Nitrobacter winogradskyi Nb-255: one gene and its partner. The main gene of each other region encodes a partner of the protein of the gene in region 2 in a complex. Links are inferred from orthologs where the notes say so. Each region holds a gene or a part of one and is shown on either strand. Other genes may lie near its edges. The genes, in order: trxA and trxB.

What was found.
Region 1: the proteins of trxB (region 2) and trxA are in contact, whole or in part, in a crystal structure (PDB 1F6M), measured with the Escherichia coli proteins. The link is inferred for Nitrobacter winogradskyi Nb-255 from one-to-one orthologs.

The regions. Positions count from the first base shown.
Region 1 is NC_007406.1:52,015-64,618, reverse strand. Bases 1-2,982 are described here. They hold trxA (thioredoxin), read right to left. Parts: upstream 1,661-2,982; coding sequence 1,340-1,660; downstream 1-1,339. Other genes in these bases: addA (double-strand break repair helicase AddA), read right to left, coding at 1,756-2,982; NWI_RS00275 (bifunctional folylpolyglutamate synthase/dihydrofolate synthase), read left to right, coding at 1-1,144. Also shown: more of addA, read right to left, coding at 2,983-5,397; double-strand break repair protein AddB, read right to left, coding at 5,358-8,519; NWI_RS00255 (nucleotidyltransferase family protein), read right to left, coding at 8,640-9,365; NWI_RS00250 (PilZ domain-containing protein), read right to left, coding at 9,867-10,187; NWI_RS00245 (bifunctional tRNA (adenosine(37)-N6)-threonylcarbamoyltransferase complex ATPase subunit type 1 TsaE/phosphotransferase), read right to left, coding at 10,292-11,815; NWI_RS00240 (PAS domain-containing sensor histidine kinase), read right to left, coding at 11,812-12,604. UniProt on the Escherichia coli protein: Participates in various redox reactions through the reversible oxidation of its active center dithiol to a disulfide and catalyzes dithiol-disulfide exchange reactions.
Region 2 is NC_007406.1:2,670,169-2,686,530, reverse strand. The notes cover bases 6,240-9,127. They hold trxB (thioredoxin-disulfide reductase), read right to left. Parts: upstream 8,223-9,127; coding sequence 7,257-8,222; downstream 6,240-7,256. Other genes in these bases: NWI_RS12765 (DoxX family protein), read right to left, coding at 9,070-9,127; NWI_RS12770 (Lrp/AsnC family transcriptional regulator), read left to right, coding at 8,573-9,052; NWI_RS12775 (hypothetical protein), read left to right, coding at 8,225-8,503; NWI_RS12785 (LysR family transcriptional regulator), read right to left, coding at 6,349-7,242. In the rest of the region: NWI_RS12815 (PRC-barrel domain-containing protein), read left to right, coding at 78-587; NWI_RS12810 (dodecin family protein), read left to right, coding at 734-946; NWI_RS12805 (DUF4403 family protein), read right to left, coding at 1,021-2,577; NWI_RS12800 (extensin-like domain-containing protein), read left to right, coding at 2,919-4,037; NWI_RS18000 (hypothetical protein), read left to right, coding at 4,760-4,912; NWI_RS12795 (hypothetical protein), read left to right, coding at 5,019-5,330; NWI_RS12790 (ParA family protein), read left to right, coding at 5,519-6,199; more of NWI_RS12765, read right to left, coding at 9,128-9,468; transcription elongation factor GreA, read right to left, coding at 9,635-10,111; carB (carbamoyl-phosphate synthase large subunit), read right to left, coding at 10,565-14,029; NWI_RS12735 (class I SAM-dependent methyltransferase), read right to left, coding at 15,094-15,819; NWI_RS12730 (Dps family protein), read left to right, coding at 16,002-16,362.

The DNA of each region.
Region 1 (12,604 bases), 2.6 Mb from region 2 along the record:
CGTCGCCTACCTGCGCGCGATCCTCGAGGCCGCCGGTTTGCGCGTGCATGTCTTTACCTCGCCCTATCTGGTGAGGATCAACGAATGCGTGCGGTTGGCCGGAACGCTGGTTGCCGACGATGCCCTGCGCGACGCGCTGCTTGAATGCGAGCGCGCCAATGGCGGCGAGCCGCTGACCCTTTTCGAGATAAAGACCGCGGCGGCCTTTCTGTTGTTCGCACGAAGTCCCGCCGACGTGCTGTTGCTCGAGGTCGGCCTCGGCGGCCGGCTCGACAGCACCAACGTGGTCGAGACGCCGCTGGCGAGCGTCATCACGCCCGTCGGCATCGATCACGTCGAGTTTCTGGGCGGCTCGCTGGCGGAGATCGCCGGCGAGAAAGCCGGCATCATCAAGCCTGGCGTGCCCGTCATCTGCGCGGAGCAGTCGCCCGAAGCCGAAGTTGTGATCGAGCAGCGGGCGAAGCGGATGCGCAGTCCGCTGCACGCGGCCGGCCAGCACTGGCACGTCCACGCGGAACACGGACGACTGGTCTATCAGGACGAAAGCGGCCTGCTCGACCTCGCCGCGCCCCGGCTGTTCGGCCGGCATCAGTTCGACAATGCGGGCCTCGCGATCGCGACGCTGCGGGCGCAGGATCGCTTCTCGATCGAGACAACGGCGTTCGAGCGCGGCGTCACCGGCGCGGAATGGCCGGCGCGGATGCAGCGGCTGACATCCGGCCGGATCGTGGATCAGGCGCCGCGCGACGCCGAGCTCTGGCTCGACGGCGGGCACAATGCCGATGGCGGGCGGATCGCGGCGGCGGCGCTCGGCGATCTCGAGGAGCGGGTGTCGCGACCGCTGGTGGTGATAACAGGCATGATGGGCAACAAGGACGCGAAGGGTTTTCTCGCCAACTTCGCCGGCCTGACGCGGCATGTCATTGCCGTGCCGATTCCGAACATGGAGAACGCGATGCCGCCGGAGGTACTGGCGGAAGCGGTGCGCGCGCTCGACATGCGCGCCGAAACCGCGGTGAGCGTCGCCGCCGCGCTGCGATCGGTCGCGCGGCTCGCTTATGAGATTCCGCCGCGCATCCTGATCACGGGATCGCTGTATCTCGCCGGCCACGTGCTGTCGGAAAACGGCACGCCGCCGGCGTAGAATCCTGTGTTCGAATGGGTGTATTCCGGCCATCCACGTCTTGCTTCGTGAAATTCCAAAGACGTGTATACCGAGAATAAGCCGGGCATGACGAGAAGGGAGGGTGCGCCCTGACCTCAACGTTCTCCTTACCCAAACAAAAACGGCCGGCGAATTGACGCCGGCCGCTTGAAAAAAAATCTCAATGCGGAAAGATCACACCGTGGCGGTGATCCATTGCTCAAGTTTCTGCTTGGGCGCCGCGCCGACCTGACGCGAGGCCAGTTCGCCGTCCTTGAAGATCATCAAAGTGGGAATCGACATCACGCCGTATTTCGAGGCCGTCCTCGGGCTCTCGTCGACGTTCAGCTTCACGATCTTGACCTTGCTGCCCATGGCGCTGGAGATTTCGTCCAGCACCGGGCCGATCATGCGGCAGGGGCCGCACCACTCCGCCCAGAAATCAACCACGACCGGGCCAGTCGCCTTGAGCACTTCCGCTTCGAAATTGGCGTCCGAAACCTTGCCAACAGCCATGGAATACCTCGTTGTCTCGATGAGATGCGCGACGAAAGAATGCGCTTGAAACTGCGGATGTAGTTAAGAAGGCGATCTTCCCGGGTCAAGGTTTCTCACACCGAGATGATGGCTTCCAGGGCGGCATCCAGCGTCGAGGCGGAAATCTCCATCATTTCAGGCGTCTCGGTCCAGAGCAGCGCCGCGTTGACGGGCAGTTCCGGGTACAGGCCCGCGAGCATCGCGCGATAGAGCGCGAGCTGGCGGATATAGGCGGGCGGAACGTCGGCCAGGCTCGCGGGTGCGGGGCTGGTCTTGTAGTCGACGACCAGAACCCCGTGCGGAGTGACCACGAGCCGGTCGATCTGGCCCGAGACCGGCAGGGGATCGCCCCGCCGCGTCGTCAGCCGCCCGACGATCGCGACCTCGGCCCGGCTGCCCTCCGCGAAAACGGGGGCGAACCTCGCATCATCGAGCACCGCCACGACCCGCGCCGCGAGCGCGTCGTGCTCGGTCTTGCCCCAGCCGCTCGCGTTGCGCCCGAGATAGGACAGCGCCGCCTCGCGGCGGCGGTCCCGCGGCACCTCGGGCAGGGATTGCAGCAGGCGATGGACCAGCGTGCCGCGCAGTCGCGCGCGGTGGCGCTGATCCGGGATGGCGCCGGCCGGCGCGCGTTGATGCGCGGCCTCGTCGGCATCCGATGGATACAGCGATCGGCGCGCGGGTGCTTCCGGCGCGGCTGCGAGATGCAGCCACGGCGGCAACGGGATCCGGGTAGCGCCGGGGGACGCCGGCGGTGCCGGGCCCGCGGCATCCGGTTCGGCTTCCTCTAGAGCGGGATGAGGAAAAGTGTGCAGCGGTTTTCCGCCCGCATCCCGCTCTAAAATATTAGAATCGATCACGTTCATGATCCTGGATCGATTCGATCCAGGATCATCGTGATCTGGCCGGGTGAAACGCTTGACCTTGCCGCTTGCGGTTTCGATCTCCTGCATCGCAAGGCCGGAATTGGCCAGACCTTTTTCGATCAGGTGGTACCAGGAGAACTCCCGGACATCCTTGCGGTTGGCCGGTTTGCAGCCGCCGACGATCAGGCGGTCCGCCGCGCGCGTCATCGCGACGTAAAGCAGGCGGCGATACTCATGTTCGGTTTCCGCGGTCATGGCCGCGCGGGCCTGCGCCACGCAGGGCGGGTCCTCGGCCTTCCTGCCTGCCCAGATCGTCACCCCGGCGACGCCGGCGGGTGCGTTGCCGCGCCCCATGCGGATCAGGCTCAGACGTTCGGTGTCGGCCGGCGACGTCGAGGTGTCGGCGAGAAACACCACCGAGGCCTCCAGTCCCTTCGCGCCGTGCACGGTCATCACGCGGACTTCGTCGCGCGAGATTTCCATGTCGCGCTTCACCTCGGTATCGGCGGCGCGCAGCCACGCCATGAAGCCTTGCAGCGACGCGGGGGCCTTGCGCTCACAGGTCAGCGCCAGTTCGAGGAACTCATCGAGCGCATCATTGGCTTCATGGCCGAGCCGGCGCAGGATCCGCCGCCGTCCGGCTTCCTCGCCCAGAAGCCATGCAAAGAACGCGAACGGCGTATCGCGCGCGGCGCGACTTTCGCACCGCTTCAGGCTTTCGAAGGCGTCGCGGAATTTGTCATCGGCTGTCGCGTGCCCGGCGAGCGCGTCGCGCAGCGTGCCCTTGCGCTGCCACGCCAGTTTGAACAGGTCGTCGTCGTCGAGGCCGAACAGCGGGCTTTTCAGCGCCACCGCCAGCGCCAGATCGTCCCTTGGCAGCAGCAGCGCATCCGCAAGGTTCATCAGGTCGATGATCGCGATGTGCTCGGTGAGTTTAAGACGATCCGCGCCGGCCACCGGAATGCCGGACTGCTTCAGCGCCTGGATGACGGCGTCGAACGCGTTGCCCCGCCGCCGCACCAGCACCAGGATGTCGCCATAACCGAGCGGACGGCGGTTGCCGAGGTGTCCGGTCATGGCGCCTTGCGCGATCAGCGACTTGATCTCGTCGCGGATGCGTCGTGCGAGCTTGACCTCGGGGCTGGTTGCGGTGACCGCATCGAACGGTGCGCGCCAGCCCTCCATCTCCTCGCGCTTGTCCCGCTCCTCAAGGCTCCAGAGATCGACGATGCCGGGTGCGGCGTCCGCCAGCGATTCATGCACGGGGTGGGCGCCGACCGCGTGGATGCTGGCGTAGATCGCGGGATCGCGGAACACATGGTCGACCGATTCGAGGATCGTTTTGCCGGACCGGAACGAGTAGATGAAATCCTCCTTGCGGAACGGAAGCTTTGCATCGGTGAACTTCCTCTCCAGCTTGCGCCGCCTTTCGTCGAACTCGCGCGGCGCCGCGCCCTGGAACGAGAAGATCGACTGCTTCTCGTCGCCGACCGCGAACACGGTCCGGCGCACGCCCTCGCGCGCGCCTTCGCCGGTGGTGAAGTCCGCGATGATGCGCTCGACGATGTCCCACTGCTTCGGGCTGGTATCCTGCGCCTCGTCGATCAGCACGTGATCGACGCCGCGATCGAGCTTGTAGTGAACCCAGCCGGGCGAGGTCTGCTCCAGCATCCGAAGCGTCTTGTCGATCAGGTCGTCATAGTCGAGCAGGCCGCGCTCGTGTTTCTCGCGCCGGTAGTGGGCGGCGACCGCGGCGGCGATGACGAGCAGGGATTGCGTGCGGTCGCGGATGTTGATCGCGCGGCGGCGTCCGAGCAGCGCGATCACGCGCTGGCATTCATCGGCAAGCATTTCAGCGACATCAGGCCGGGCATCGCTGATCTTCCTGGTGACGAAGGATTTGCGCGGGCTGCCATCACCCGTCAGGAAGACGTCGAGATAGCGATCGGCCCGCGCGGCGTCGCCCGCTTCCGCATGGGCGGCACGCAGCCGTTCGGCCTGTTTGACGTCGTTCGAGCTGCCTGTTGCGATCAGCGCCGCCGTATCGAGCCACTTGCTTCGCGGCAGGTTCGGCCCGTCGACGATCTCGCGTTCGACGTCCTCGACGCGCTCGGCTGGGTCCACACCGAGCGCATCGGCGGCGTCCCGGATCGCCTGCGCGATGCCGCGGTCGTCCGTCTGGGTCAGGGCATGATCCCGGCTCAGGCAGGCCTGATTGAGGACGTCGCGCAGCGTTGAATCGGTGGCCGCGCTCATGGCGTATCGCAGCGCGAGGCCGGACGGGCTGTCCGGATCTTGCGAGGCGTCGAGCATGACCTTAAGGCTGGCGCGCTCCATCATTTCGGTCTGGTCGCGCTCGTCGAGCACGGTGAAACGCGCCGGCACTTCGGCCTCGAACGGAAACTGCTGCAATAGCCGCGTGCAGAGCGCGTGGATGGTCTGCACTTTCAGGCCGCCCGGCGTTTCCAGCGCGGAGGCGAACAGCTTTCGCGCCCGCTCGCGCCATCTCGCGCCGGGCTGCGCGATGCCGACATCGCGCAGCGCCCCGTTCAAGGCCTCATCGTCGAGCGTGACCCAGTGACCCAGCGTCGAGAATACCCGCTCCGCCATGTTCGCGGCGGCGGCCTTGGTGAAGGTGATGCAGAGGATGCGCGCGGGGTCGACGTCGTTGAGCAGAAGGCGGATCACGCGCTGAACGAGAACGTGCGTCTTGCCCGATCCCGCGTTGGCCGACACGAACACCGATGTGGCCGGATCGGACGCACGCTGCTGGCGCGCGCTGGCGTCGGGATGAACGGGGCGCGGCGCTTTCACCATTCCTCCGACCCCGGCCCGCCCGCCGCCGACCATTCCTTGATCCGTGCGAGATCGTCATAGACCCCGTAGCGGGCCTTCCACATCGGCAGGTCGAGCGATGCGTAGCCCTGCTGCTCGTCGTCGAAGGCACGGATCAGCGCGGTGAGTTCTTCAAGCGCGACATCGGCCGCCTGATCGGGCGACCGGGTTGCGGTTTTGCCGTTATCGAGATCGACCGGTCTCGGTTCGCCGGCAGGATTGTTGCCGCTGAGCCGGACATAGACCAGCTCGCTGACCGATGCGCCGGGGGGAATGCCCGCGAAGCCGCCGTTGCGCAGGATCGCGGATTCCAGCGTGAGCTGCGGCGACAGGCCGAGCCGCACCTGCTTGCTGCTCGGAGGACTGCCGGTCTTGTAGTCGAGAACGGCGAAGCGGCCGCCGCCGAGATGTTCGATACGGTCGGCGCGCGCCGACAGAGTGAACCTGCGATCGCCGTCGATCGGGATTTCGATTTTTCCGCTGACCTCGGCGTCGATCCTGACCAGATGCGCCCGCCGCGTCGGCTCCCATTCCGCGAACCATGCCGCGATGCGCTGGAAGCGCGGCCACCACAGCGCGCGCGCTTCCGGCCGCTGCATCAGCGGCGCGAAACGGCTTTCGCCGATGGCGCGCAGCACGTCTTCCGGATCGTCGGGCAGGCTTGCCGGATAACGTTTGGTGAAGTCGCCGAGCGCGTCGTGAATCGCCGAGCCGCGGTCTGCCGCCGACAAGGGCATGTCGACGGCCTCCAGCGGCAGCAGCTTCAAGATGTATCTGGCGTAGATGGTGTAGGGATCGCGCAGCCAGTCCTCGATCGCGGTCACGGACAGGCGCGTCGGCCGCGCCGTGCGCGGCGGCTTCGGCGCGGGCTGCGCGATCGGTGTAACCTCGCTGGGCCGATCGAGCGCTTCGGCATACTGAATATATCGCGCGCCGGCTTGTTTCGCCGATGTCCAGCGTGTCGCGCCCGCGACGGCTTCGAGCCGATGCAGGAAACGGGACGCCACCGCCGGCGCGCCTGCGGCCTTGGCGGCATGGCTGAGGATGACCTCCTCGGCGCCGAACAGTTGCGTGAAATCGTGCGCGGACAGTCCGATGCGCCGTTCCGGAAGATCGAGCCCCAGTTCGTGCCGCATCGGCCGGCTGAGCCAGGGATCGGTCGGCGGCGCGGGCGGCCAGACGCCTTCGGTGAGCCCGCCGAGGATGACGCGGTCGCATTGGGTCAGACGCGCTTCGAGCGGTCCGTAGATGCGCAGGCTTGCCGATGTCGCCTGCGGCCGGCGCACCACGCGATCGCCGAACGCGGCCTCGAAGGTTTCCGGATAGTCCGCGATCCTGACCGTCAGGCCGCTGCGCTCACCCGCATCAACCAGATCGTCGAAAGCATCAGCGAGGGCACGGCCGTGCCGGCCGTCGAATGCGACGGCGACGCCTTCATCGTCACAGGATAACGATTCGATAGTCTGGCGATGCTGCAGGGCGAGGAGGGTGAAGTCCGCCGATCTCGATGCGCCGTCGCCTTCGAGCGGCGCGAGCGCATCCCGCAGGGCCGCGATCAGGGCGCTGATATCGTCGAGATGGTCCGGTTTCAGCGCCGCGCGGGGCTCGCTGCGATGCAACGAGGAACTCTCGCCGCGATCGAGCTGGTCGCGCTCATCGCAAAAGCGCGCGAATTCGTCCGCGAGGCCCTTGCCGCCCGGCGGCGGCCGGGGGCCTCGCAGGATCGCAAGCTCCAGCGCTATGATGGCACGCGACCAGCCGCCCGCCGCGCGTCCCAACCGGCACAGCGGATGCTTCAGCAAGGCCAGCAGGGTCGGGGGCTCCAGACCGTTGCACGCGGTCTCGGCGGCCAGCCGTGCGAAGATTCCAGCAGGCGTGTCCATCAGCGGATCGCCGCCCGAATCGTCGAAGGCGAGATTCCAGCGGCCGAGCGCCGCCATCACCCGCCGCGCCAGCGCGCGGTCGAACGTCACCAGCGCCGCGGTCTTGTTCAGGTCGCGCGCCTCGCGCATGGCGACGGCGATGCCGAGCGCTTCCATTTCCGGATTGGCGGCCGCGATCACGGCGAGATTTTGCAGTCCGGCCGCGATCTTATCCGCGACCTCGGGTTCGGCGAGCCGGGTATGCCATTGCGCGGTCGCCTCCGCGGGCCGCATCGCCTCGGACGCCAGCATTTCGCGCCCGTATGGCGCGGGGAAGCCGAGCGCTTTCACCTCCGATCGTTTGATGCCGAAGCGCGCGAGCAGGCCGTGCAGCGCGAACTGCGGATGACCGGCGGCGGGCGGCGTGATGAACGCGCCGCTCGCTTTATCCCTGACGCCGCCGATCAACCTCCACGCCTCTTCATCGAGGTCGGTGTCGAGTCCTGGCAGCACGACCGCGCCTTGCGGCAGCGTGGCGATGGCGTGCAGCAGTTTCGCGGTCGACGGCATCGAGCCGGTGGAGCCCGCCGCGATCACCGGTCCCACATGATGGGCGGCGAGACGCGCGGCTTCGGCTTCGATCAGGCGGTCGCGCCGCGCCGCGGGTTCGATCCGGCCGGTTTCCTGAAGGTGAGCCGGCCAGTAGTCGCGCGCGATCTTCAGGAAATCGAGCGTGATCTGCCAGTAGCGGTCGAGCGCCTCGGGCACCAGCCCGTCGAGCGCGCGCCAGTCCACGCCGCGCGTGGCCATGTCGTCCATCAGTCGCGCGAGATCGGCGGCAAGCGTCAGCGTCGAGGCCGGACCGCCGAGCACCAGCGGGGCCCGCGCTGGCTCGCCGTCACCGAGATTCAGCCGCCGCGCCCATGCGTCGATAAGCTGGGCGAGCGCGAGGCGGCGCGCGAGCCCGTCCAGCGCCGGCGGCAGTTCGAGCGTCTCCGGCGGCAACGAGACGGCCTGCGCGAAAGCCAGTTCGTCCTCGTCGATTCCGCCGAGCGCGACGATGCGCGGCAGGATCACGGCGTCGGTATCCAGCACGTCGAGGAAAATATCGCGCGCCATGCGGCCGGCGCGGCGGGTCGGCAGATAGAGCGTGGCTTCGGCAAGCCGTTCGGGCTGCGCGCGCGGACGGAATCCCTCGATCAGCTCCCCGTCGACCAGCGCGGTGATGACCGCGCGCAGAAACGGCACTGAGGAGGGGACGTTGCGGACGCGCATGGAGGATCCTGATTCGAGATCAGGCATATCATGACATAGGCGGGATTTAACCTTCGGGCGAAGTGGAATCCACTTCGCCGGAGAATCCTCCGGAAGCGGTGAAGATTTGAAAGGCAGCCGTCAGGCGTCGAGGCTCGCGAGCACGGCTTTCTCCGCGGCCTGGACCGCATCGGGTGTTCCGACATGCATCCAGACGCCGTCGAGCCGCAGGCCGAACAGCCGGTCCCGTTCACCCGCCCGGTCGAATATCGCGGTCAGCGGAAACTCGCCTGCCGGCGCGCCGTCGAACAGCGCGGGCGACAGGATGGCGGCTCCCGCATAGACGAACGGCACGATCTGGTTCTCTTGTCGCCTGCGAAGCGCTCCGTTGGGGAGCATGGCGTAGTCGCCGCTGCCGCTGTAGCCGATGCTGCTCGCGGTCGGCGCCATCAGCAGCAGAATGTCCATGCTCGCGGGATCGAAGGCCTCGGTCAGCCGCGTCAGGTTGGGACGCGCGCCGTCGATCCATATCGTGTCGGCATTGAGATGGAAGAACGGTGCGTCGCCGAGCAGCGGCAGGGCCTTCACCACCGCACCGCCGGTGCCAAGCACCTGGTCGCGCTCGTCGGAGATGATGATCTTCGGCCGGTCGCGGTGAGCGACGTGATCGATGATCTGGTCGGGCAGATAGCGCACGTTGACGACAGCCTCGCTGACGCCCGCGTCCGCCAGCCTGTCCAGCACGTGATCGAGCAGCGGCTTGCCGGCCACGGGCACCATGGGCTTGGGCATCCGTTCGGTCAGCGGCCGCATGCGCAGGCCGAGGCCCGCGGCGAGCACCATGGCTTTGGTGGGAGTGGTCGGCATGTTCTGGAGTCCCGATTCCGAAGTTCGCGTACCCTTGTCGCAACCTTTGATGCAAACTTCGGAATCAAAGGCACACCAGCAACTTTATGATTTTAGTGTGGTTTAGGTTCAGAAGTTTGCTTGACGGACTCGATGGGGCAATGAAGCGAACTTCTGAACCACCACACTGGCTCACGCACATTGTCGATCCAACGAACTAGAGCCTTTTCGCTTCTGATGGAATCAGAAGCGGGGCTCTATAACCTTGATTTAACACGTTTTCTTCACGCGAACCGGTATCCACTTCGCTCGAAAACGCTATAGAGAATGATCCCGAAAAGTGGAAACCGGTGCTCGGAAAAGATCATGCTGAAACGAAAAACAAGCGACGAATCCATAGCGGTTTGAAACGAAGATCGCGACCCGTTGCGAATCGCATCGATGACTCCGGCCATACACGCCCGAGATGATGACGAGGCCATGACATGGGGAGACTGCCGGATGATACCGGGCGGATGTGGATCAGGCGTCGGCCGTGGCGCTGTTCTGCCGGGTGGTCTTTTTTTTCTTGTCGGTCTGTTTCAGGAAATTGACGCCGATCTGGTCGCCATTGACCCAGGCCAGCTCGCAGCGGCGATAGGCGAGGCCCGTGGATGACAACAGGAGGAAGAATTCCTTCAGGTGCAGTCCTTCGATGGAGCCTTCGACGGTCAGCTTGGCTCCGATTTCCGACACATCCTCCATGGTGCAGTTGCGGCGCCAGGTGCCGTCGATGCCCATCATGTGCGCGCTGTAGCCGCGCTCGAAGGTGACGCGCTCGCCTTTACGCCGTTCCGTGCCCATGATGTGCTCCGCCTTGGGAGGAGGACTGTGCCGCGATCCGAGGGATAGAACCGGCGTCGTGAAGCTACACCCGCGACTTCTAAAAAGGCGTAAAACAAAATGGTTCAACCCGCGGGAGGCGGGACGTGATTCCGGTACCACGCTCTCGCCGCCGACAAGGCCGGGTGCGCGAGCGAGCGGGTGAGATAGGTCCAGATCCGGGGTTGATGCCGCAGATAGTGCGGTTTGCCGTCGCGCCGATTGAGCCGCGCGAACGTGCCGAGCAGCCGGGTGTTGCGTTGCGCCGAGATGATGGCATACGTCTCGGCGAAACCGGCGGGATCGAAATGCGCTTCACACTCCAGCCGCGCCTTCGCGTAACGGGCGAGCAAGGCAAGTTCGATCGATTCGGGGACGTCCACGCGCGCATCCTGCAACAGCGAGACCAGATCATAGGCGTCGGGACCGAGCACGGTGTCCTGAAAGTCGATGATGCCGACCTTTCCGATATCGCGCCGCTGTTCCAGCCAGATCAGGTTGGGCGAGTGGAAGTCACGCAACACCCAGGTTCTGGACGCGGCATCCGGCTTCGCCAGCAACGCGCGCCATATCGCCAGGAATTCCGCGCGCAGGCCTTCGTCTGGTTCAATGCCGCGGTCGATCAGATACCAGTCCAGCATCAGGCCGACCTCGATCAGCATCGCCTCAAGGTCGAACGCGGGAATCGCGTAGGCCGTATCCGCCGTCAAGGGAAGCGTGTCCGGCAGCGTCCGGCCGTGCAGCGCGGCGAGCAGGTCGGTCGCCGCCTGATAGCGCTCGACGATCGGCGCCGGCGGCGTGCCCTCGACAAAGCCGGCGCTGCCGAAATCCTCGGTGATCAGGAATCCCGACTCCAGATCGGCATGATGGATCTCCGGCGCGGAAAAGCCCTGACCGCGCAGGCCGTGCGCGATGGCGACGAAGGGCTTGATGTCCTCGGCAAGGTGCACCGCCGCGCTGTAGGACTTGCCGTCGTGGATCGCGGGTCCGTCGGGCCGCTTCGGCGCGTTCATGAGGATGAAGCTGGCGTCGTCGCGGATCAACCGGGCATATGAGCGCGTCGAGGCGTCGCCCGCCATGCGCTGCCGTCTTGCGTCGAGATAACCGGCATCGTCAAGAAACCGCCGCAGCGACGCCAGCCGCGCGACTTGCGATGCGGCCTTGCCGTAGCCGGTGATCTCGGCTGAGCGCGCCGCTGATCCGAGCGCCGGGCGATGGCTGATGGCGATGTCGATCCGGTCGGCGGGCAGGCCGCCGGCGGCGCGCTCCGGCCATTCGATCAGGACCACCGCGTCCTCGGGCAGCGGCGCGAGGCCGATCTCGTCCAGTTCGCCGGGACCGCTGATGCGATAGAGATCGGCGTGAAGCAGGGGATGCGGCGGCAGATCGTAATGCTGCGCCAGCGTGAAGGTCGGGCTCGGCACCTCGATCGTGTCGTCGCCGGCCAGATACCGGATCAAGGCGCGGGCGGCCGCGGTCTTGCCCGCGCCGAGATCGCCCGACAGCGTGATGACGTCGCCGGGACCGATCAGCAGTGCGAGGTCGGCCATCAGATGCGCGGTCGCGGTCTCGTTGACGAGCGCGGTCGCGAATCTCGACGGCTCGCTCATTCGGCGGCGTTCCGGTGGGCGCCCCGGTCGAGCGGAAAGTCGCAAACGACCCTGGTCCCGCTCTTGATGGCGGGATCGAAATGCACGCGTCCGCCGTGGAGTTCAACGAAGGAGCGCACCAGCGAGAGGCCAAGGCCCGCGCCGCGATGCCGCGATCCGTTCGCGTAACTTTCGAACCAGTCGAACGCCTTGTCCCTGACGTCCGGCGGAATGCCGGGGCCTTCGTCCATCACGGCGAACCTCACGCTGTGTTCGGTGCGCCGGGCGCTGACCGTGATCACGGCGTCCGGTGGCGAGAAGCCCGCGGCGTTGGCAAGTAGATTATAGAGGACCTGAATGATGCGGCGCTCGTCGCCGATGAAGTCGCCGATGTCCGGATCGACGTCGACATTCAGCACGATGCGGTCGCGGGTCAGCCGGTCCTGAATGCCTTCCGCCGCCGCCGCGATGGTCTTGCGGACGTCGACCGGCCCGAGTTCGAGCGTCATGGCGCCCGCATCGATGGTGGCGAGGTCGAGGATGTTGTTGGTCAGCGCCAGCAGCGCGTCGGTCGACGAGGTGATGTAGTTGACATATTCGGCCTGCTTCTCGGTGAGCGGTCCGGTGCCGGGATCGTTCATGAGGTGCGCGAAGCCGATGATGGTCGTCAGGGGCGAGCGCAGTTCGTATGAGACGTGGTGGACGAAATCGACCTTCATCTGGTCGGCGGCCTCGAGCGCATCGTTGCGTTCGCGCAGCGCGCGCTCCACGTTCTCGCTATCGGTGATGTCGTGGAAGGTCAGCATGGTG
Region 2 (16,362 bases):
GTCTCTCATGTTCGAAAGGAACCACTCCGGACGTCGTGGGTTCTCGCTACTCCATTTAAACTGAAGGAGACATACTGATGATCTCGAAGCATATGACGGCCGCGTTGATTGGCTCCGCGCTGCTGGCGACGGCTGCGATCGCTCAGACGCCAAACGCCACGATGAACAACAACATGACTGCTCCGGCCGCCGCGACATCGTCAGAGTCCGGATATCATGGCTCCTGGCGGTCATCCAAGATGGTCGGTCTTAACGTTTATAACGATACCAATGACAAGCTCGGCTCGATCAGCGATCTCCTTCTGGACAAGAATGGAATGATCAAAGCTGCGGTGATCGGCGTGGGCGGCTTCCTTGGCGTCGGCGAGCGACTGGTCGCGGTGCCCTTCGACAAGCTGAAGTTTGTCGACACGCCTGCGCAATCGGCCTCCGGAAAGGGTGCGGGCACGGGGACCACGACCGGCTCTTCAACATCCGCGCCGGCGACGACCACGACGAGCAGCAATCCATGGTTCCCGGATCACGCGGTCTTCAGCGCGACCAAGCAGCAGCTCGAGTCGATGCCTGAATTCAAGTACTCGACCTGAACCGCCGGATAATAAACGGCAGAATGACAACACGCCCGGTTTCGCCGGGCGTGTTGCGTGTGAGTTTGGTTCGCCTGTGGCCGTGGACTTGGCGCTGGCATGAAAAGTCCACGGCCACCTGATCCCGTCATCGAATGGAGGAAGACATGGCCGAGAGTGTCTACAAGGTCATCGAACTGATCGGCACCAGCAAGGATTCGTGGGAGAAGGCGGCCAAGGGCGCGGTCGAGCGAGCGGGAGAGTCTCTTCGCGACCTTCGCGTCGCCGAAATCGTCAAGCTCGACATGCAATTGGACGAGGAGGGCAAGGTCGAGACCTATCGCGCCAAGCTCAAGGTCTCATTCAAGTTCGAGGGTTAGGGCAAGGTATCGGAAAGTGCTTTGCGTCTGGTTCAAACAAGCGAAATGCTCGGGGGCATTGGTACTCGCGAGCCTTACAGCGCCGGCAGTGTCTTGAGTTCGACATTCACGCTGCCTGCCGCTTCGGCGATCACGCGCAATGTCGTTGAATCAAAGGCGATGCTTGAAAGGTTCAGGCGGCTGATCTCCGCCGTGACTTTGGCTCTGTCCTCGCTTTTCTGAAAGTCCGCGATCACCGCGGCGATCTTTTCGCGCGCATCCGATACGAATGGTTTGAGGTCGACGACGGCTCTCTCAGCCAAGGCGCTTTCAAGGTAGGGCAATGCCGTTTGCGCGGCGGCGCCGAGCAGGCCGAACGCGGCTTCGGATTCCACCGCGAGCCTGATGTCTTTCAGACGCATGATCTGCTGGGCCTGATCGAGCACCGGTCGGCCCCAGATGTGGATCGTGGCCTCGCCGCCGAAACCGAACCAACTCTTCTTCTCCTTCGCATGAACCAGAAGCGAGATCAGAAGCTGGTCGCCGGCCGCCGCGACACTCACCTGCTTGACGGTGACATCAGCCGCGCCGCTGCCATCTTCGGGGAATGTCTTGCCGGCGAACTGTGCCTCGATGATCTTATTGATATCGGTGAAGGGCATGTCGATCGGAACGCCGATGTTCAGTCTGCCCGTCGTCGCAGGTTCGAGGGCAAGCGTTGCGGGGAACGGGCAGTCCGGCCTGGTCGCCGCGGTCGTGATCCGCGTTTCGGCCTCGACACCGATTGTCAGCGTGACGTTTCTGGCGTCGATGCGCGGTTGAGCCGCGATGGCGCGAACCGGCTTCAGTTCGAGATGGAGTTGCGGCATCCCCGCCGGATCCTGTAGCGGGATCGAGCGGCACATTTGCGCCCATTGCCGCCTTGCGTCCCGCTCCAGCGCGGGATCGTCGCGAATGCGCTGCTGGAGAACCGCGATCTGTTCGTTGACCGCCTTGTCGATGACCGGCTTGACCTGTGAGGGGACATTAAGGCGCGCGCCCGCGACCGAGAGGTTGGTGTCGCCAAGATTGACCTGTGCGGTGATGCCGGGGTCGATGCGCCAGTTCCCGGCCAGCGTCGGTTGCGCCGTCATCACGACATTGCCCTTGATCTCGGCATTGGCGTTCAGGTTCTTGATGTTCACGCGGCCGACGTGCTTGGCGATGTCGCCGCCGAGCACACCCGCGAGCGCGTTGCCGACCGCATCCTGGGCGTTGGCCGACAGCGATCCGGTCACCTTCACGGCGCCCGTCAGCGGCGTCGACAGCGACAGTGCGTTATTGGCGCCCGTGGCGCTGATCGCGCCGCGGGATGCGGTCCACCCGATGTCTGCGTTCTGGAGAATCTGCGCCGCCGGGTTGTCGGCCTTGCCGGCGAAATGATGCGGAGCCGCGCGCTCGGCGGCGTCGCGGATGAGCGTCAGCGGTATCTTGACCGGCACGACGATGCTTGAACTGCGGTTGACGGGTGGCAGCGGCGGCAAGGCCGCAAGCGCGGGCTTGTCGATTCCGTGCGGCGACAGCCAGTCCATGGCCTTGAGGCTGACAAAAAACGAGACAGCAAGAATCCCGATGCCGAGCAGGATGGTCTTGAATTTGAACCCGGACCGCATTGGCTCTCCGACTCAAGTTGCCCCGCGGGTAAGGCTACAGGCAGCGGATACCGGATTCCAGCGGATGAGGTCCGCGGCAGGAAGGGGAGCCGTAACGGTCTAGAAAACGCCCAACACGATTGCGCCCACGAAAGCGAAGGCGATATAGGCGATCATGACGCTCACGCGGCCTGCGAAAGTCATACGACGACCTCCCATGCCTTTGGTTCTTAATGCGGCATCTGCAATTACGTTCCGAACCCGCGGTTCTGGACCGTCGCGCACGGCGCGGCGGCGTGGTTAAAAATGAATGAAAACAAGATGTTGAAGAAGATTTAAGTAAATTCGCCGAACGTGCGCGCATGACGCGCAGAGTTGCCTTGTATCTTCTCGGCTCCCTCGTCCTCGTATCGTTAGCCGGTTGCGGGCGCGGCCTTTTTCAGACTGCGGAGCGCGAACCTTGGCGGACCGAGGCTGAGGCCGCTTGTTTGAAATCCGGCGCGGTCAGGGAAAGTTCCGATCTCGTCCGCATCCGCCGGATCAATGGTCCCGGTATTTGCGGCGCGGAGTTTCCCTTGAAGGTCTCGGCGCTCGGTGAGGGGTCGGCGTACGGCTTTGCCGACGAGAATCTCAGGCCGCCCGCGTCCGTCGGCCGCGAGCCGCGCTGGCCGATCGCGCAGCCGGCTTATCGGCCGCCGTCATATCCGGAAACATCCGCTCGTCAGCCTGGCCCGGATGAGAGATCGGGCGATCCGGTTTCGCTGGCCGCGCCGGGGACGTATTCGTCAGCCGATGAGCAGCCGGCGGAGGCAGGGGATGATCGCTATGCGCAACCCTCCGCCTATCCGGCAACGCCTTCACAGGATCCATCGCTGCGTCTTGGACCTGCGCGCGGGGTTGTCACCAGCGCGGTCGGTCCTGTCACGGTGAAGCCTTCCGCGACGCTTGCCTGCCCGATCGTCTCGGCGCTCGATCGCTGGCTGGCGGATGCGGTGCAGCCGGCGTCGATGCGCTGGTTCGGCGCGCGCGTAGCCGAGATCAAGCAGATCTCGGCCTATTCCTGCCGCGGCATGAACGGCAATCCGCGCGCGCGCATTTCCGAGCACGCCTTCGGCAATGCGCTGGATATCGCGGGGTTCACGTTGGCGGATGGACGCTATGTTTCGGTGCAGCGCGGCTGGAAGGGCTTGCCGGAAGAGCAGGGTTTTCTTCGCGACGTGGCGGCGTCGGCCTGTCAGCGTTTCACCACAGTGCTGGCGCCGGGCTCCAACATCTACCACTACAACCATATTCATGTCGATCTGATGCGCCGTGCCAGTCGCCGCACGGTCTGCAAGCCCGCTCCGGTTTCGGGCGAGGAAATGGCCGCGCGCGCAGGCCGCGGTTCGTATGCCGGCCGCGCGCCGGCTGTCACGGGATCGCTGGGCGCGAGCAGGAACCGTTCGCACAGTTACGCCAGCGAGGCGGATTACGACGAGTAGCGGCGGCGGGGGCGCGCCCGGAACTGGCGAGGGGTCCGGCGCGCCGAACCCCTCATTCGCAGGGAGTGCGCGTTTCTAAGCGAACCGCGAGTTCACATCGGTTCGAAACGCTTTGCGGATATCAGCCGGCCTGTAAGCCGGGTTCTGTAGGGCACCGCGCACTTGCGCACGCGGTGCGTGACGGCCATTCCTCTGGGACAACGTTTGCACGTTGCCTCAAGCAACCTACCCGGACAGCGAGCCCGACATGGCTCCGCGGTGTTATCGCCAAGGCGAACCCCTCGCTATGCTGTCCCTATTCGGTTTTGCTCCCGGTGGGGTTTACCATGCCGCCTCCGTTGCCGGAGGCGCGGTGCGCTCTTACCGCACCTTTTCACCCTTACCGCTCACACTGTTCTCTCCCCGGCAAGCGGAGAATAGAAGTGGACGCGGCGGTTCGTTCTCTGTGGCACTGTCCCTGGGGTCGCCCCCGCCGGACGTTATCCGGCACCGTATGTCGATGGAGCCCGGACTTTCCTCTCCCGCAAGCCTTTCGGCCCGAGCGGGAGCGGCCGTCCAGCCGACTGACACGCTACGCATGACCGTTGCATGCAGCGCCGTCAAGCGATGCGGCATCGGGCAGGAAACTCCGCAGGGAAAATTCATATGCTTGCAGCCTTAAGGAACTCCTCTTGCCCTTCCGCCATTGGAGTCTTGCGGCAATGTCCGCAAGGGAGGTTGTCATGACCGATTTACATCTTGGGCGTCCCAACCGCGGCGGGGTGGAGGACATGCGCGGGATCGTGCCCGAGGAGCAGAACTACGCCATTGGCTGGACGCTCAGCGCTTTCCTGACCCTGTCGGTGGTGGGCGTCGTCTGGACGTTCGGATTCTAGAAACGGCTTTTTTTATGATGAGGATTGGACACTGAGACGTTTGCGCGACATCGCGCCGCCTTGTTGCGCTGTGACAAGTCAACAACTCTCTGTCATGGAGCGAACAGTGAGCAAGGATCACCGCGCGGAACTGGATCGGCATCTTGCCTGGTTCGAGGGTAAACTGCCGCGGCGATTCGCGAGATTCATAGGCTGGGTGCGCAAGCCGTCCTCGCGGCTGGTCCGCATTCCGCTGGCGATCTTGCTGATCATCGGCGGAATCTTCAGTTTCCTGCCGGTTCTCGGGCTGTGGATGTTACCGCTCGGCCTCATCCTGATCGCGCAGGACCTGCCGTTCCTGCAACGACCGATGGCGCGGATGCTCGGCTGGATCGAGCGTAAATGGCTGGAGCGCAAAGCCGCGAAACGCTTTCTGTAAAGCTTCCGCAACTGTTCATTTTCCGGGGGCGTCCTGCGCCGCGAGCGCCCGATATCCGACGAGGTGTGGTTCAAATGCCCGGAACGCGCGAAAACAGGCGCATGACGGCGATTGAGGGTAAATTTTGTCTTTAACGAATCAGTATGCTGATTCATTTTATTCTCCTGGGTCAATCGGGAGACCAAGGTATGAACGTTATTGTTTTCGCATCGCGTAAGGGCGGCTCAGGCAAGAGTACCCTGGCCGCGCATCTTGCTGCGCAAGTTCATAAGGCCTCGAGGCCCTGCCTGCTGGTGGATGCCGATCCGCAGGGGTCGCTGACGCTTTGGCACAAGCTGCGCGGCACCAACGAACCTCCGATCAGGACAGCCAATCGCTCCGTCACCGAAATCATCAACGCCGCGAAGCGTGACGGCGTCGAGTGGGTCTTTATCGACACGCCTCCGAACCTGTCGGCCGTCGTCGATGACGCCATCCGGAATGCGACGATGGTTGTGATTCCCGCACGGCCCGGCGTGTTCGACGTCAACGCTGTTCAGGGCACCATTCAGAGCTGCCGATCCGCGCGCAAGCCTTATGCGGTTGTCATCAATGGTGCGCCGGCGATGCGCGACGGCTCCGAGAGTCCGATCGTTACCATTGCGCGCGAGGCTCTGGCGAAATTCCGCGCTCCGGTCTGGAGTGGCCAGATTACCAATCGCGCCGACCTGCTGCTGGCTCTGGCGCATGGCGAAGGCGCGCGCGAGTACGATTCCCAGGGCCGCGCGGCTTCGGAGATCGGACGCCTGTGGGCGGCGATCGAACGCTCCGTCAAGGCGATCCGCGGGGCTGCGCCCTCGGGCGGAACCATGCACAAGCACGCCGCCTGACCGCCGCTCAATGCTCGACGATAAAGCGCGCGGATTTCGCGCGTTTGTCTTGTCCGCTGCCGCGTTGTCGCGTCAGGCATCTCCTTGGTTTGACCCGCCGCGTTGTGCGTATCGGGCGCGCGGCGCCGAACGGGCAGGGGATCGCCTGATCACGACGGCCAGCGTTGCGCCTTGCTGACGACGAAGTCGCGGAAAACCTGAACCCGCGCGACGGATTTCAACTCTTCAGGATACACGAAATAGGTGTCGAGCTGAATCGAGTCGGATTCGCCGAACAGCTGCACCAGGAGATTGTTCTCGCCGACCAGATAATCCGGCAGCGCGGCTATGCCGAGACCTTGCTGGCAGGCGCTGAACAGGCCCACGATGTTGTTGACCGTGAAATAGGGTTCGTGCGGCCCCGATCGGTTGCGGGCAGCCTCGATCAGCCAGTTGCGGTTCTGGAGATGGGGCGAGGCCTGCGTCTCGTTAAGCAGGATGATGCGATGTCCACTGAGTTCCTCAAGCGTTCGCGGGGTGCCGAAGCGCTTGACGTATTCGGTCGAACAATAGGCATGAAAACATATGGCAAACAGTTTGCGCTGAATCAGGTCGGGCTGGGTCGGCTTGTATGTGCGAATCGCGATATCGGCTTCCCGCATCGACAGATCCAGCTCTTCGTCGGTCAAAGCCAGTGAGATTCTGATATCCGGATACAGCGAAGTGAATTCGCCAAGCCGCGGAATCAGCCAGTTGATGCCGACTCCGAGCGTGGTCGTCACCTTGAGGTCGCCGCTTGGCCGTTCCCGGCTGTCGGCGAGCTTGGCGCGCGCCGCCTGCAACTGCATGAAGACCTGATGCGCGGTGCGGAAGAGCAAGTCGCCCTGCTCCGTCAGGATCAACCCTCGCGCATGACGATGAAACAGCGGTACCGAGAGTTCCTGCTCCAGCGCGCCGACCTGTCGCGATACGGCGGACTGCGACAGTCCGAGCTGTTCACCTGCGTGTGTGAAGCTTCCGGCCTCGGCCGCGGCGTGAAATACTTTTAGCTTGTCCCAATCCATGTTCGCGGACTGCGCTATTCTGCCGCCGCGCGGTCACCCGCGTGCGCGGCGAGAAACCGTTCGGCTTCCAGCGCGGCCATGCAACCCAGGCCGGCGGCCGTCACGGCCTGGCGATAGACTTCATCCGCGACATCGCCGGCGGCGAACAGTCCCGGCACGGACGTCGCCGTCGAGTTCGGCGCGACTTCGACGTAGCCTGATGGCTTCAGCTTGACCTTGCCTGTCACCAGTTCGGTCGCCGGCGCGTGGCCGATCGCAATGAATACGCCATCGGCCTCGACCTCGGTGAGTTCGCCGCTCTTGACGTTCTTCAGCCGCACATGGGTGACCTTGGGCGGATCCTCGCTGCCGCAGATTTCATCGATGGCGCTGTCCCAGATCACCTTGATCTTGGGATGCTTGAAGGCGCGATCCTGCAGGATGCGTTCGGCGCGGAAGTGATCGCGGCGATGCACAAGGGTGACCTGCGAGGCAAAATTGGTCAGGAAGAGCGCTTCCTCGACGGCTGTGTTGCCGCCGCCGATCACGATCACGTTTTTACCGCGATAGAAGAAGCCGTCGCAGGTCGCGCACGCAGAGACACCGAATCCCTTGAATGTGTCCTCGGATGGCAACCCCAGCCAGCGCGCCTGCGCGCCCGTGGCGAGAATCACGGTTTCGGCAAGATAAACCTCGCCGCTGTCGCAGGTCAGGCGGAACGGCCGTTGCGACACATCCAGAGAATTCACCGTGTCGGTTACGATCCGGGTGCCGACATGCGCCGCCTGCTTCTCCATCTGCTCCATCAGCCACGGCCCCTGGATCACGTCGGCGAAGCCGGGGTAATTTTCAACGTCGGTGGTGATGGTGAGCTGGCCGCCCGGCTGGATACCCTGGATCAGCACTGGCTCCAGCATGGCGCGCGCCGCGTAGATCGCCGCCGTATAGCCCGCCGGACCGGAGCCGATGATGACAACCTTGGCGTGGATGGGGGCAGGCATGGATGGCGGACCTCTGGTGGAAATCGGCCTCCGGCCGCATGGCGAACGGGCGGCAGGGAAGCGATGACATGGAGCGTCTGAATGACGTTATGCATATCTGCCTCGCCATGCGAAAAATGCAACCCTCCGCCGGAAAAATTCCTCCGCAGCATGATCCCGAAAGTGGAGACCGGTTTTCGGAAAAGAACCTGCCGCGTTTTCTTCACGCGAACCGCGGTATCCACTTCGCTCGAAAACGCTATAAAGGCGAAAGCGCGGATTGGCGTAATAAAATTGCGTAGGCCACCCGACCTGCGTTAATGAGGGGCTTGCCGGGGATGCAATGGGCCGGCTGCCGGGATTTGGATGGCGTGACGAAGAGTCTGGACCAGATCGACCTTAAAATCCTCAGCGAGATTCAGGCCGATGGCCGGATCACCAACGTCGAACTGGCGAAACGGGTCGGCATTTCGCCGCCGCCGTGCCTGCGCCGGGTCCGGACGCTGGAGGAAGAGGGCTATATTCAGGGATACCGCGGGCTGCTCGATCCGCAGCGGCTCGGTTTCGAGGTTACGGTTTTTGCATCGGTGCATCTGTCCAGTCAGGCGGATGCCGACTTGCGCGCGTTCGAGGAGTTCGTGCGCGGTGAGCCGCTCGTGCGTGAGTGCTGGATGCTGTCGGGCGAGGTGGACTTCATCCTGAAATGCGTGGCGCCCGACATGGCCACATTTCAGGATTTCGTCGCGCATCTCACCGCGGCGCCGCATGTACGGAACGTGCGGACCTCGCTGGTGCTTCACAGTTCCAAATACGCCCCTGCGGTGCCCTTGGAGCTGAAGATGCCGGGCTGAACAAGGCCGGATCGGTTTCAACTCCTGTTGAAAAGCACCTTATCGAGGCTGATCGGGCCACCGCCGGCGAACACCAGGTAGAAGAAAACAAAACAATACAGCGCCGCCAGTTCACCGCCATTGGCGATGGGCATGAAGGTCTTGGGGGCATGGACCAGGAAATAGGCGACCGCCGTCATGCCTGATGTAATGAACGCCGCGGCCCGCGTGAACAATCCGACGACCAGCAGCCCGCCGCCGACCAGTTCGATGATTCCGGCAACCCCGACCAGCGACGCCACCTGAAGATCCGCGAACATCGGCAGCGACGGAAATCCCAGGAGCTTGGCGGTGCCGTGCTGCATGAGCAGAAGTCCGCTCATGAACCGAAGCAGACTGAGGACGATCGGCTGCCATTTGGTGAAAACTTGATCCATGACGTGGCTCCCCCGATTGGCGGCATCGCAGAAAAACGGCGCCGGCCACGCGCTGGCGAGGGCCGGCGATATCTAACACCTACGCCGTCGAATTGTTCCGGACTCGGAACATTAGGAATCCGCTAGGATTCGCGACAACAGCGCGGAGACCATAATCAATCCTGCGCTATCGCCATTCGACCTTCGCGATCTCATAGGCCTTGGCGCCGCCGGGCGCGACCACTTCGACGGAGGAGCCTTTCTTCTTGCCGATCAGGGCGCGCGCCAGCGGCGAGGTGATTGAAATGCGGCCCTGCTTGGCGTCGGCTTCGGCCTCGCCGACGATCTGCCACACCGCCTTCTTGTCGGTGTCCTCGTCGATCAGCGTGACGGTGGCGCCGAACTTGATGGTGTCGCCGGAAAGCTTGCTGACGTCGATGATGTCGGCGCGCGCCAGCTTGTCCTCGAGCTCGGCGATGCGGCCCTCATTGTGCGACTGCTCTTCTTTCGCGGCGTGATATTCCGCATTCTCCGAAAGGTCGCCATGCGCTCGCGCCTCGGCGATTTGCTCGATGATGCGCGGCCGGTCCACCGACTGGCGCTTCTTCAGTTCGTCTGCGAGGGCGGCGTGCCCGCCTCGGGTCATCGGAACCTTCTCGACCATCTCACTTCGTCCTTCGCTTCATCGGCAGCGCTGCCGCGTTGCGCGAAGCGGCTTTCCGTCCGGAGTCCGGCCCGCGAAATCCGCATTCGCCTCACATTCGATTCCGACGCTCGCCTATCTTTGCGGCTTCTTTGGTGTGAATCCGGAATCAAGGGCGTTCGAAACTCTATAGATTCCAGTGCGATCTCAGAAGATCGCTTCAGGCTCGTCCCAGAGGGCTTCGCTGCTGATTTAATCAGAAGCGAAAGCTCTGGATTGTTTGGCGCGTTTTCTTCACGCGAACCGGTTTCCACTTCGCTCGAAAACGCTATGCGCAATGAGCGTCCGTCTCGACCGCTACAGTAACCGACCGGCCTCGGCCGGGCAAAAAAATCTCCGCAGCCGGCAGGTTCCGCTTCGTCAGGGTTCCCACAGACCGATTATGGGCCGATCAGGCCCGATTGAAGCCTTACACTATGTCTCGGAAAAATAACTCTGCAAGGTGCGCACCTCAAGATCTCCGCCCAGATAGGCGCGGATACCCTGCGCGGCGGCGACGGCTCCCGAAAGAGTGGTGTAGTACGGCACTTTATGCAAGAGGGCGGCGCGCCGCAGCGAGCGGCTGTCAGCCAGCGCCTGGGGCCCGTCGGTGGTGTTGAACACCAGTTGCACCTCGCCGTTGGTGATGGCGTCCACGATGTGCGGGCGGCCCTCCAGAACCTTGTTGATCTTTTCGGCCGAAACGCCGCTGTCGGTCAGGTAGCGTTGTGTTCCCGACGTCGCAATCACCCTGAAGCCGACAGACGCCAGCAGCTTCACCGTCGCGAGGATGCGCATCTTGTCGGTCTCTCGGACCGAGACGAACACCGTGCCCTTGCGCGGGAGATGCGTGCCGCCGCCAAGCTGGCTCTTGGCGAAGGCGATCTCGAAGGAGCGGTCGATGCCCATCACCTCGCCGGTCGATTTCATTTCCGGGCCGAGCACGGTGTCGACGCCCGGAAAGCGCGCGAAGGGGAAGACGGATTCCTTGACGCCGACATGATCGAGCCGTTGCGGCTTGAGCTCGAAGCCCGCGAGCTTCTCGCCGGCCATGATCCGCGCCGCGATCTTGGCGACGGGAAGGCCGATCACCTTGGCGACGAACGGCACCGTGCGCGAGGCGCGGGGATTGACTTCCAGCACGTAGATCTCGCCGTCCTTGATGGCGTATTGCACGTTCATCAAGCCAACGACATCAAGACCGAGCGCGAGTTCGCGGGTCTGCCGCTCCAGTTCGGCGATCGTGGCCGCGTCGAGCGAACGCGGCGGCAGCGAGCAGGCGGAGTCGCCGGAGTGGATGCCGGCCTCCTCGATATGCTCCATGATGCCGACGACGTAAGTGTCCTTGCCGTCGCCGAGGCAATCGACGTCGATCTCCGTGGCGTCGGAGAGATAGCGATCGAACAGCAGCGGGTTGGTGCCGAGCACGGTGTTGATCTGGCCGGTCTTGTCGTTCGGATAGCGGGCCTTGACGTCGGCCGGCACCAGTTCGGGCAGGGTTTCGAGCAGATAGTCACCGAGCTGGCTTTCCTCGCGGATGATCTGCATGGCGCGGCCGCCCAGCACATAGGAAGGGCGCACCACCAGCGGCAGGCCGAGATCGGCGGCCACCAGTCGCGCCTGCTCCACCGAATAGGCGATGCCGTTCTTCGGCTGCTTCAGTTTGAGCCGGTCTAGAATGCGCTTGAACCGGTCGCGGTCTTCCGCGAGGTCGATGGCCTCGGGCGAAGTGCCGAGGATCGGCACATCGGCCGCTTCCAGGGCGTGGGCAAGTTTCAACGGCGTCTGGCCGCCGAACTGCACGATCACGCCGTGCAACGTGCCGTTCTGCCGCTCGGTGTCGATGATCTCCAGCACGTCCTCGGCCGTCAGCGGTTCGAAGTAGAGCCGGTCGGCGGTATCGTAGTCGGTCGAGACCGTTTCGGGGTTGCAGTTGACCATGATGGTCTCGAAGCCAGCGTCCGACAGTGCGAAGCAGGCATGGCAGCAGCAATAGTCGAACTCGATTCCCTGGCCGATGCGATTGGGGCCGCCGCCGAGGATAACGACCTTCGTCTTGTCCGACGGTGCGCTTTCGTCGGCAGCCTCGCCCGCGAACGGCGCTTCATAGGTTGAGTACATGTAAGCGGTCGGCGAGGCGAATTCCGCCGCGCAGGTGTCGATGCGCTTGTAGACCGGGCGCACGCCGAGGGTGCGGCGAAGCGCTTTGACTTCCGCCTCGGTCCTGCCGGAGAGCACCGCGAGCCGCGCGTCCGAGAAACCCATCGCCTTGAGCGTACGCATCCCGAAGGCGTTACCCGGCAGGCCGTGGGAGCGGACCTTGTTCTCCATCTCGACGATGCCGCGCAGTTCGGCGAGGAACCAGGGGTCGATCTTGCAGGAGCTGAAGATTTCCTCGTCGGTCCAGCCGAGCCGCATCGCCTGCGCGAGTTGCAGCAGGCGGCTAGGGGTCGGCGTGCCCAGCGCGGCGCGGATGGCGTTCTTGTCGTCGCCCCTGCCCATGCCATCGATATCGATTTCATCGAGGCCGGTGAGGCCGATCTCCAGTCCGCGCAGCGCCTTCTGGAGGCTTTCCTGAAACGTGCGACCGATCGCCATCACTTCGCCGACCGATTTCATCGAGGTGGTGAGCGTGGTCGAGGCGCCGGGAAACTTCTCGAACGCGAAACGCGGAATCTTGGTGACGACGTAGTCGATGCTGGGTTCGAACGATGCCGGCGTCGCGCCGCCGGTGATGTCGTTGGCGATCTCGTCGAGCGTGTAGCCGACCGCGAGTTTCGCCGCGACCTTGGCGATGGGGAAGCCGGTCGCCTTTGACGCCAGCGCCGAGGATCGCGACACCCGCGGGTTCATCTCGATGATGACCATGCGTCCGCTGACAGGATCGACGCCGAACTGCACGTTGGAGCCGCCGGTCTCGACGCCGATCTCGCGCAACACCGCCAGCGAGGCGTCGCGCATGACCTGGTATTCCTTGTCGGTCAGCGTCAGCGCCGGCGCCACCGTGATGGAGTCGCCGGTGTGCACGCCCATCGGATCGAGATTCTCGATCGAGCAGATGATGATGCAGTTGTCCTTCTTGTCGCGGACAACCTCCATCTCGTACTCTTTCCAGCCGAGCACGCTTTCTTCGATCAGCACTTCGTTGGTCGGCGAGGCATCCAGGCCGCGTTCGATGATGTCGAGGAATTCGTCGCGCGTATAGGCGATGCCGCCGCCCGTGCCCCCCATGGTGAAGGAGGGGCGAATGATCGCCGGCAGGCCGATCTCGGACAGCGCCATCAGCGCTTCGGCCATCGCCTGCTGCTGGTAGCGCTTGCGCCGCTCGCCCTCGCCAAGCGTCCATTGCCGCTCGAGTTCGGCCAGCGCGTCGCCCGAGAGTTTTTCCTTCTCGGCTAGGTAGGCGTCGCGATCGGCCTTTTTCATCGCGGACGCATTGGCAAGCCGCGATTTCGGCGTCTCCAGGCCGATCCTGGTCATGGCCTCGCGGAACAGTTGCCGGTCTTCCGCCTTGTCGATGGCGTCCGCCGTCGCGCCGATCATTTCGACGTCGAAATCCTCCAGCGTACCCTGCCGGCGCAACGATAGCGCGCAGTTCAGCGCGGTCTGGCCGCCCATGGTCGGCAGCAGCGCGAAACCGCCGGGAACGACGTGACGCTCCTTTTCGATGATCTTACCGACGATTTCCGGGGTGATCGGCTCGATATAGGTGGCGTCCGCCAGGTCGGGGTCGGTCATGATCGTGGCGGGGTTGGAGTTGACCAGGACAACCCTGTAACCCTCTTCCTTGAGCGCCTTTACCGCCTGGGTGCCGGAATAGTCGAACTCACAGGCCTGTCCGATGACGATCGGACCGGCGCCGATGATGAGAATGGTCGAAATGTCGGTGCGTTTAGGCATCAAGTTCCAGGGGTGAAGATCGGCACAAAAGGGTGAAAATCGGGCACAAAAAAAGGACGCGCGAGCCGCGCGTCCCTTGAACAAGAGCGCGATCTTCGCGCGCGAGGTGTCTTTACAGCCTTTTTGTTTCTGATGGAATCAGAAGCGAGGCTCTCAGAGCTTGATTTGACGCGTTTTCTTCACGCGAACAGGTCATCCACTTCGCTCGAAAACGCTATAGACCAGATTTCGAAGGCGGAAAAGACCTTCAGGCTGCCGATCAACCGGCTATTGCGGTCCGTTGAAACCGGAAAGCTCAGGGTACCGCTAAAGGGAGTGATCGTGCATTGTAAGGTTAATCACGGGTTTCAGGCGCATGAGGGGTGGTGATATGCTAATGAGCCCCTGCGCGGATTTAGCTTAGTGGCAAAGCAGCGGCTTCCAGGTCGCAGACCGATGTTCGATTCATCGAATCCGCTCCATTCCTCACGGCCGCAAACGCGTGCCGGGAGCGCGCATTCCCCATTGATTGGATCTGGCCTGATTGGATCGGGTTTGGCGTTGGCGCGGATTTCCCGGAAGGCGCGCTCGCCCTCGCGTCGCGTTAGGAAACGCGGAGCCGCGGCGGCTACGCCGGGCCGAGAACTCGGCCCTGGTGCGCCGCGATTTTACAGGCATCACCGTTATGGCGTCCCCGCCACCGTCTGCATCATCGGCACGGGCATCGCTGGTAAGTAAGAACTTGAAGCGCGCGGTCGGGGCTTTTTCCCGTCGCGGAGAAACATGCCCTGGCCGGGGGGCACGTCGGATTTTCATGAACCGTGAAGAAAAGTTGGAGGCCCAGCCTGGACTTGAACCAGGATAAAAAGCTTTGCACAGCTCCCGCGTCGAACTTCCGCCACCGGGCCGCCAGTAATATTCTGCAATAATCGTCTGGCGGCGAGTCTTACCGTGGCTTAACGTTAATCCCGGCTATAGCGTTTTCGAGCGAAGTGGACACCGGTTCGCGTGAAAAAAACGCGTCAGAACTACAATCCAGAGCTTCGCTTCTGATTCAATCAGAAGCGAAAATGCTCTGGGCACGTCTATCGCGCGGCGGTCGCGCCGCGGTCGGCCTTGACGGGCCTCCCGGCGAGGAACGTCATTCGCGAAGCGTTGTGGCCGATATTGACCGGCGCCCGGATCGCCGTCATTCCTGCGGCGGCGAGCTTGGCCAGCATCTCGGCCTCGCTGTAGCGTTGCAGCCCGATCCTTAGGCGGAGCTGCGGGTAATCGGACATCGCCGTGCGGACCAGCCCGCGCAGGGCGTCCTTCACGAAGCCATGCTTTGCCGCGAAGCCAAGCAGTGCGATCACGTCGCCGGCCAACCCGATGTGCGGCTGCGGGATATCGCCCAGCACCAGCAGGCCGGTCGGCTTGAGCAAGCGGCGGACGACGGCGAAGCCGGCATCGAGTTCGTCCGGCGTCATATATTGCGCGACCGAGTTCATCACCGCCAGATCAATGGATTCCTCATCCATGTGTCTGAGTTCATCCAGCGAGCGCACATCGATTTTTGTGTTGGGCGTGAACCTCGTCACCAGCCGGCCGCGAACGCCGGGCGCGGGCTCCGTGAGAATCAGCCGGCCGCACGCATCGGCCACCGTTTCCGCGGAAAGCGCCTCGCCGCAAGCATAGTCGAGGACGACGGAATCCCGCGAAGGAATATAGCTGACGATGTTCCGGGCGATGGTCCGGAAATGAGCGTCGCGATGCAGCTTGCTGACGTAGATGGTGTGGGCGGAGTCGTAAAAAGCGATCCAGTCATCCATGGACGGCCCAGGCAACCTTTGTGTTCCACGCCCGGAACCGCTCGCGGAATCAGGCGTTAGCGAACTTGTCGTGGAGCGCGTTTTCCGAGGTCGAAACGGGCTTTCGGCCGCGCAGCGGAATTGTCCCATCGTCAGCTTGTGACGTCAGCTTGTAGCGGTTTTTCATAGCAGGAGTGTGCATCGTGACCCAAGCCAAAAGTTCCGCCTTGCGGAAAGTGAACCCGGAGCTCGACACGCCGACCGATCTTTCCGAGGAAGGCGTCAGCAAGATTTCGACGGCCATGAACACGATCCTCGCCGACACCTTCGCGCTTTACCTGAAGACCAAGAACTTCCATTGGCATGTCAGCGGCCGCCATTTCCGCGACTACCATCTGCTGCTCGACGAGCAATCGGAACAGATATTCGGCACGACCGATGAGATCGCGGAGCGGGTTCGCAAGATCGGCGGCACCACGTTGCGCTCGATCGGCCAGATCGCCAAGCTTCAGACCCTGGAAGACAACGACGAGAGTTTTGTGCCGCCGCGGGAAATGCTGCGCG